DNA from 2 places in the Pseudomonas sp. P108 genome. Region 1 is predicted to be linked to the other one. Evidence: predicted binding sites of a transcription regulator. Region 1 holds the regulator's gene; the other holds the start of a gene.
The links. The regulator sigma-54, encoded in region 1, starts transcription at its own class of promoters, with help from an activator protein. The targets are predictions, from matches to a motif close to ANTGGCATNNANNTTGCTNT.
Positions count from the first base shown of each region.

Region 2: a site for sigma-54 is predicted at 1,119-1,138, ahead of QOM10_RS09475 (CmpA/NrtA family ABC transporter substrate-binding protein). Genes of this name have one in related genera too.

Region 1 covers NZ_CP126691.1:1,094,609-1,098,556, reverse strand. Annotated here, with positions in the region: gene lptB (LPS export ABC transporter ATP-binding protein) at 1-387, shown strand, start outside; gene QOM10_RS04615 (RNA polymerase factor sigma-54) at 575-2,068, shown strand; gene hpf (ribosome hibernation-promoting factor, HPF/YfiA family) at 2,142-2,450, shown strand; gene ptsN (PTS IIA-like nitrogen regulatory protein PtsN) at 2,462-2,926, shown strand; gene rapZ (RNase adapter RapZ) at 2,929-3,786, shown strand; gene QOM10_RS04595 (HPr family phosphocarrier protein) at 3,802-3,948, shown strand, end outside.
Region 2 covers NZ_CP126691.1:2,140,906-2,144,853, forward strand. Annotated here, with positions in the region: gene QOM10_RS09475 (CmpA/NrtA family ABC transporter substrate-binding protein) at 1-1,003, opposite strand, end outside; gene QOM10_RS09480 (quinone-dependent dihydroorotate dehydrogenase) at 1,227-2,246, shown strand; gene rmf (ribosome modulation factor) at 2,491-2,706, opposite strand; gene rlmKL (bifunctional 23S rRNA (guanine(2069)-N(7))-methyltransferase RlmK/23S rRNA (guanine(2445)-N(2))-methyltransferase RlmL) at 3,239-3,948, shown strand, end outside.

The DNA.
Region 1 (3,948 bases):
CGTCGCAAGGAGCTGGAAAGCCTGCTGCAGGAATTCCACATCAGCCACATCCGCGACAACCTCGGCATGAGCCTTTCCGGTGGTGAACGCCGCCGGGTGGAAATTGCTCGCGCACTGGCGACTGCACCGAAATTCATCCTGCTCGACGAACCGTTCGCCGGTGTCGACCCGATTTCGGTCGGCGACATCAAGCAGATCATCCACCACCTCAAGGCCAAGGGTATCGGTGTGCTGATCACCGACCACAACGTCCGTGAAACGCTGGACATCTGCGAAACCGCTTACATCGTCAACGATGGTCAACTGATCGCTGAAGGCGATGCAGAAACCATCCTGGCCAACGATCTGGTCAAGGAAGTGTATCTGGGCCACGAGTTCCGCCTGTAAGCGCAACAGTGCCCGGTGCGCCGCCGGGGCGCTGTATCGATTCAAGCAGGATTTAATCCGCTTTAATTGTTACAGCGCTCTAGGCAAACACTTCAGTTTCAGGCATATAATTTGCTTAAGTTTGGCGCCTCGGCGCCCTGTAGTGGATGGCGCATAGCGCCGGCGAATAAGGTGTTAAGCCCCTGCCATGAAACCATCGCTAGTCTTGAGAATGGGCCAGCAGCTGACGATGACACCGCAGCTGCAACAGGCCATCCGCCTGCTCCAATTGTCGACCCTGGATCTGCAACAGGAAATCCAGGAGGCGCTGGAATCCAATCCGATGCTCGAACGCCAGGAAGAAGGCGAAGACTTCGATAATTCCGACCCCATGGCTGACAACGCCGAACAGAAGCCCAACACCGAGATCCAGGAACCGTCCTATCAGGAAACCGCCCCGACGGTCGACAACCTCGAGGACGGCGAATGGAACGAGCGCATCCCCAACGAGCTTCCGGTCGATACCGCCTGGGAAGACGTCTACCAGACCAGCGCCAGCAGCCTGCCCAGCAACGATGATGACGAGTGGGACTTCACCACCCGCACCTCTGCCGGCGAGAGCCTGCAAAGCCATTTGCTGTGGCAACTGAATCTCGCACCTATGTCCGATACCGATCGCCTGATCGCCGTGACCCTGATCGATTGCATCAACAATCAGGGCTACCTGGACGAAACCCTCGAAGAAATTCTTGAGGCGTTCGACCCGGAGCTGGACATCGAACTGGACGAAATCGAAGCCGTCCTGCACCGCATTCAACAGTTCGAGCCGGCCGGCATCGGCGCGCGCAACCTCGGCGAATGCCTGCTGCTGCAATTGCGCCAGTTGTCGGCCAAGACACCTTGGCTGGCTGAAGCGAAACGCTTGGTCAGCGATTACATCGACCTGCTGGGCAGCCGCGACTACAGCCAGTTGATGCGCCGCATGAAGCTCAAGGAAGACGAACTGCGTCAGGTCATCGAACTGGTGCAGAGCCTTAATCCGCGCCCAGGTTCGCAGATCGAATCCACCGAAGCCGAATACGTTGTGCCTGACGTCATTGTGCGCAAGGACAATGAGCGCTGGCTGGTCGAGTTGAACCAGGAATCGGTGCCGCGCCTGCGCGTCAACGCCCAGTACGCCGGTTTCGTCCGTCGAGCCGACACCAGCGCCGACAACACCTTCATGCGCAACCAGTTGCAGGAAGCCCGCTGGTTCATCAAGAGCCTGCAGAGCCGCAACGAAACCCTGATGAAAGTTGCCACCCAGATCGTCGAGCATCAGCGCGGTTTTCTGGAGTACGGCGACGAAGCCATGAAGCCGTTGGTCCTGCATGACATCGCCGAAGCGGTCGGCATGCACGAATCGACGATTTCGCGGGTGACCACCCAGAAATTCATGCATACCCCGCGCGGTATTTATGAGCTGAAATACTTTTTCTCAAGCCACGTCAGCACTTCCGAAGGCGGCGAATGCTCGTCCACGGCGATCCGCGCGATCATCAAAAAACTGGTTGCCGCGGAAAATCAGAAAAAGCCGTTGAGTGACAGCAAGATCGCTGGTTTACTGGAGGCACAAGGCATTCAGGTGGCTCGCCGCACCGTCGCCAAGTACCGCGAATCCTTAGGGATCGCGCCTTCGAGCGAACGCAAGCGGTTGATGTAAGCCACGTTACAGCGTTCCAGTGGCAGGCTATCCAGCCTGCCGCTTTATGCACTGGCAACGAAGGAGAAGCTGTATGCAAGTCAACATCAGTGGACACCAACTGGAAGTGACCGAACCTCTGCGCGGCTACATCAATGAGAAACTTCAACGATTAGAGCGCCATTTCGACAAGATCACCAACGTGCAAGTCACGATGTGCGTCGAAAAGCTTAAGCAGAAAATCGAAGCCACCTTGCATATCCCCGGCAGTGAAGTGGTCGCCAACGCAGAACATACCGATATGTATGCCGCGATCGACGCCTTGACCGACAAGCTGGATAAACAACTCAAAAAGCATAAGGAAAAGACCCAGAGCCTGCTCCAGGGCGCGACCGGTCGATAACCCCCCATTCCATGATCCGACTTGAAAGTATCCTGACCCCCGGCCGTTCCCTCGTGAACGTGCCGGGTGGCAGTAAAAAGAAAGCCCTCGAACAAATTGCCAACCTGATCGCCCGCGAAGTGCCGGATCTGGCCATGCAGGATGTCTTCGAGGCGTTGATTGCCCGTGAAAAACTCGGTTCCACCGGTTTTGGTAACGGCATCGCCATCCCCCATTGCCGCCTCAAGGGTTGCCAAGCGCCGATCAGCGCGCTGATGCACCTTGACGCTCCGATCGATTTCGACGCCATTGACGGCGCTCCGGTTGACCTGCTGTTTGTTTTGCTGGTCCCGGAAGCCGCCACCGATGCGCATCTGGAGTTGCTACGTCAGATCGCCAGCATGCTGGATCGTAAGGAAGTGCGCGAAAAGCTGCGTAGCGCACCGAGTAGCGAAGCCTTGTATCAGGTCGTCCTGAGCGAGCAGAACGGGCATTAATCATGCGTTTGATCATCGTCAGCGGCCGTTCCGGCTCGGGTAAAAGCACGGCTCTGGATGTCCTTGAGGACAACGGCTATTACTGCATCGACAACCTGCCCGCAGGCTTGCTGCCGGAACTGGCCGAACGCGCGCTGATTCACACTGAGCTGGCGCAACCGCTGGTGGCCGTGTCGATCGATGCGCGTAACTTGCCGAGCCATCTGACGCGCTTTCCCGAGTTGCTTGAAGATGTCCGGGCCAAGCACATCCAGTGCGATGTCCTGTATCTGGACGCCGACGAAGAAACCCTGCTCAAGCGTTTCTCCGAGACCCGCCGACGCCATCCACTGAGCAACGCCAATCGCTCGCTGGCCGAAGCGATCCAGGATGAAACCGCCCTGCTCGGCCCGATCGCCGACCTCGCCGACCTGAAAATCAACACCACCAACCTCAACCTGTACCAGTTGCGCGACTCCATCAAGCTGCGTCTGCTGAATCAGCCAGAGCCGGGCACCGCATTTCTGGTCGAGTCCTTCGGCTTCAAGCGCGGCATGCCGGTGGATGCGGATCTGGTGTTCGATGTGCGCTGCCTGCCCAATCCGTACTGGAAGCCGGAACTGCGTGCGCAATCGGGTCTCGATGCGCCGGTGGCTGAATACCTGGCGGCACAGCCGGAGGTCGAAGAAATGTTTCAGGACATCTTCACCTACCTGCACAAGTGGCTGCCGCGCTTCGCCGCCAGCAACCGTGCCTACGTCACCATTGCCATTGGCTGCACCGGCGGGCATCACCGCTCCGTCTACCTGACCGAACGTCTGGGTCAGGCCCTGCAGAAAACCCTGAAGAACGTCCAGGTTCGCCACCGCGACCTCACTTAAAGGATTCACACCGCGATGCCTGCTCTGGAAATCGAAATCATCAACAAGCTGGGCCTGCATGCCCGCGCATCGGCCAAGTTTGTCGGGGTTGCTGGCGAGTTCAAGAATTGTACTATCAGAGTCGGGCGCACTCCCGAATCCATGGTCGACGGAAAAAGCATC
Region 2 (3,948 bases), 1.0 Mb from region 1:
CCGGGTCTTCGCGCAGCAAGCCCCAGCGGCGGAACTGGGTCATGAACCACATACCGTCCGACAGATAAGGCAGATTCACTTCGCCGTTACCGTGAAAGCGCAGCGCGTGCGGATCCTGCCAGCGATTGCCGAGGCCATCGGCATAATCACCGAGAAAACGCGGCTCGATGCACGAAAGCGGCGCGTCCAGATACTCCGGCGCGCTGAGCAATTGCGCGGTGCTGCGACGGTTCTCCGGGCTTTCCTCAATGAAACGGCTGGCCTCAAGAATCGCCATCACCAACGCCCGCGCGGTGTTCGGGTATTGCTCGACAAAATCGCGGGTGCAACCAAGGACTTTTTCCGGGTGATCGGGCCAGATGGTCTGGCTGGTGGCCAAGGTAAACCCGAGATTCTGCTGCACCGCGCTAGCAGCCCAAGGCTCGCCGACGCAAAAGCCGTCGATGCGCCCGGCTTGCAGATGCGCAACCATTTGCGGCGGCGGCACCACCACACTGTCGACATCCTGCAACGGATGAATGCCCTGACTCGCCAGCCAGTAATACAGCCACATCGCATGAGTGCCAGTGGGAAAAGTCTGGGCGAAGGTGAGTTTTGCGCGGCTTTGGTGCACGTGCCGATCCAGCGCTTCAGGACTGCTCACGCCGAGGTTCTGCAGGCCGTGCGACAGGTTGAGACTTTGGCCGTTCTGGTTCAGCCCCATCAGCACCGCCATGTCAGTCGGGGCGACACCGCCGATGCCCAAGTGAACGGCGTAGATCAGACCATACAGACTGTGGGCGGCATCCAGTTCGCCGCTGACCAGATTGTCGCGCAGATTCGCCCAAGAGGCCTGGCGCTTCAGGTTCAGCGTTAGTCCATAAGGCTGGGCAAAGCCCTGTGTAGCAGCAACGACAACCGATGCGCAGTCGCTCAACGCCATGAAACCGAGGTTGATTGCACTTTTTTCCGGGGCATCGCTGCCGTTGACCCAGGCCAGTGGCCCTACCGAAGGTTCATTCATACACCGCCACCTCGAAAAAAAGCGCCGCCGCGGACTTTGCGCAGGCAAAACCCGGGACGACGCCATTGTCCTTGCCCGCGTGCCGTCATTGGCCTGCGCGCTGATAGTCAAGGAGGGTGCAAGGCATATGCCAGTGCCAGTGATTTGCGCGTGCGCCTCGCGCCGCAGGTCGATGCCCGGCTATAATCGCCGCCTCTTTTCGCCGCCCGAGTCATCGCCGCCCATGTACACCCTGGCCCGTCAGCTGTTGTTCAAACTTTCCCCGGAAACCTCCCACGATCTGTCGCTGGATCTGATCGGCGCGGGTGGGCGTTTGGGTCTCAACGGCTTGCTGTGCAAGGCGCCGGCGAAGAAGCCGGTGACGGTCATGGGCCTGGAGTTCCCGAACCCGGTGGGGCTGGCGGCCGGTCTGGACAAGAACGGCGCGGCCATCGATGGCTTCGCGCAACTGGGTTTCGGTTTTGTCGAAATCGGCACCGTGACCCCGCGCCCGCAGCCGGGCAACCCGAAACCACGGATATTCCGCTTGCCGGAAGCCGAGGCGATCATCAACCGCATGGGTTTCAACAACCTCGGTGTCGATAACCTGCTGGCGCGTGTGGCCGCAGCGAAATACAAAGGCGTGCTGGGCATCAACATCGGCAAGAACTTCGATACGCCGGTTGAACGCGCGGTCGACGACTACCTGATCTGCCTGGACAAGGTCTACGCCCACGCCAGCTATGTGACGGTCAACGTCAGTTCGCCGAACACCCCGGGCCTGCGCAGCCTGCAGTTCGGTGATTCGCTCAAGCAGTTGCTCGCCGATCTGGCCACGCGCCGTGCTGAACTGGCGTTGCGTCATGGCAAGCATGTGCCGTTGGCGATCAAGATCGCGCCGGACATGACCGATGAAGAAACCGCGCAGGTTGCCCAAGCGCTGATCGAAACCGGTATGGACGCGGTAATCGCGACCAACACCACCCTGAGCCGTGTTGGCGTTGAAGGCATGGAGCATGGCGACGAGGCGGGCGGTTTGTCAGGTGCGCCAGTGCGTGAGAAGAGCACCAATACCGTGAAGGTGCTGGCCGGTGAGTTGGCTGGGCGGTTGCCGATCATTGCGGCGGGTGGGATTACTGAAGGCAAGCATGCGGCCGAGAAGATTCTCGCCGGTGCGAGCCTGGTGCAGATCTATTCCGGCTTCATCTATAAAGGCCCGGCGCTGATCCGTGAATCGGTAGACGCGATCGCCGCCCTGCGCTGATCCAATTGTGGGAGCGAGCCTGCTCGCGAAGGTGCCAGTTCAGTCAATACTTCTGTGACTGACACGCCGCTTTCGCGAGCAGGCTCGCTCCCACAGGTTTCGTGTTCCAGCACAAAAAATGAGTTTTCCGGCATAAAAAAGGGCTCCTCGAAGGAGCCCCTGGGCCGGAGCCCGCCGTCCGGGAAGGACGTGCATGGTAAGTCGTTACAAATTCAGATTGTCGTGTCGGAATTAATGCCCTGTGTCAGCCGACGGCGTGAAGTTCGTTGAGTCTGTGGATTCCCGCAGTGCCGGTCATACCGTCCCAGTTGTCGCCGCGTCCTTCTCGCCAGCCGTTAATCCAGGCTTGGCGTACCGACGGTAGAGTAAATGGGCAAAGCTCACGGGATTTGCCACCAACGCCATATTGATATCCGCGCAAAAATGCTCTTTCCAACGGATCACGCTTAAGTCTTCTCATAGGGTGTTTCCCTCACTTGTTGACTGTTTTGTGTCGCGTTGACCTCAACTGAGGTCTGGCAGAAGAAACCTGCCATGGTGCGGCTCGCTGCCGGCGTGGCGAGCCAAGGTGTTGACGCCGTTGCGACGTCAACCTGTGTTCATTTCTAACCAATGAGTCACAGCGATGGAATGACCGTTTTGTCATAAGGACGTAACGAAAAGAGTGCTATAGCGATAAGTAACCGCTTATTTATTGAACGTTTATTGAGCAAACCCCGGTATGATCGGCCCCGCGCTGGATGATGGGGTTAATTCTTTAGTGAGAATGACCCACGTTTGCGCTGGGGTATAAAGCGACGAAGGGTCGCTTTAAGACTTTTTGTTGCATCACCTTTTTTATCTGTCCCGGCATCTAAGCTCTTTTAACCCGAGCAGCGGGGATGGAACGGCACACCTTCGTGCCACGCGGGCGCTCTTTTAGAAAAGCGCCTGATTGAAAACCGGATCGGCAATGCGTTGCCGATTCACTAGCCAAAGGCTCTGGAAATACCATGTCCGACCGTTTCGAACTCTTCCTCACTTGCCCTAAAGGCCTTGAAGGCCTGCTCATCGAGGAAGCCGTCGGGCTTGGCCTTGAAGAAGCGCGCGAGCACACTTCCGCCGTGCGTGGCATGGCGACCATGGAAACCGCTTATCGCCTGTGCCTCTGGTCGCGTCTGGCCAACCGCGTATTGCTGGTGCTCAAGCGTTTCCCGATGAAAGACGCTGAAGACCTCTACCACGGTGTGCTCGACATCGAGTGGCAGGATCACATGCTCAGCGACGGCACCCTGGCCGTCGAATTCAGCGGCCACGGCTCAGGCATCGACAACACCCACTTCGGTGCCCTGAAAGTCAAAGACGCCATCGTCGACAAACTGCGCACCCCGCAGGGCGACCGTCCGTCGATCGACAAGCTCAACCCGGATCTGCGCATTCACCTGCGTCTGGATCGCGGCGAAGCGATCCTCTCCCTCGACCTGTCCGGCCACAGCCTGCACCAGCGCGGCTATCGCTTGCAGCAAGGGGCGGCACCGCTGAAGGAAAACCTCGCGGCAGCCATCCTGATCCGTTCCGGCTGGCCGCGCATTGCCGCTGAAGGCGGCGCGCTGGCTGACCCGATGTGCGGTGTCGGTACGTTCCTCGTCGAAGCCGGCATGATTGCCGCCGACATGGCGCCGAACCTGCGCCGTGAGCAGTGGGGCTTTACCGCGTGGCTCGG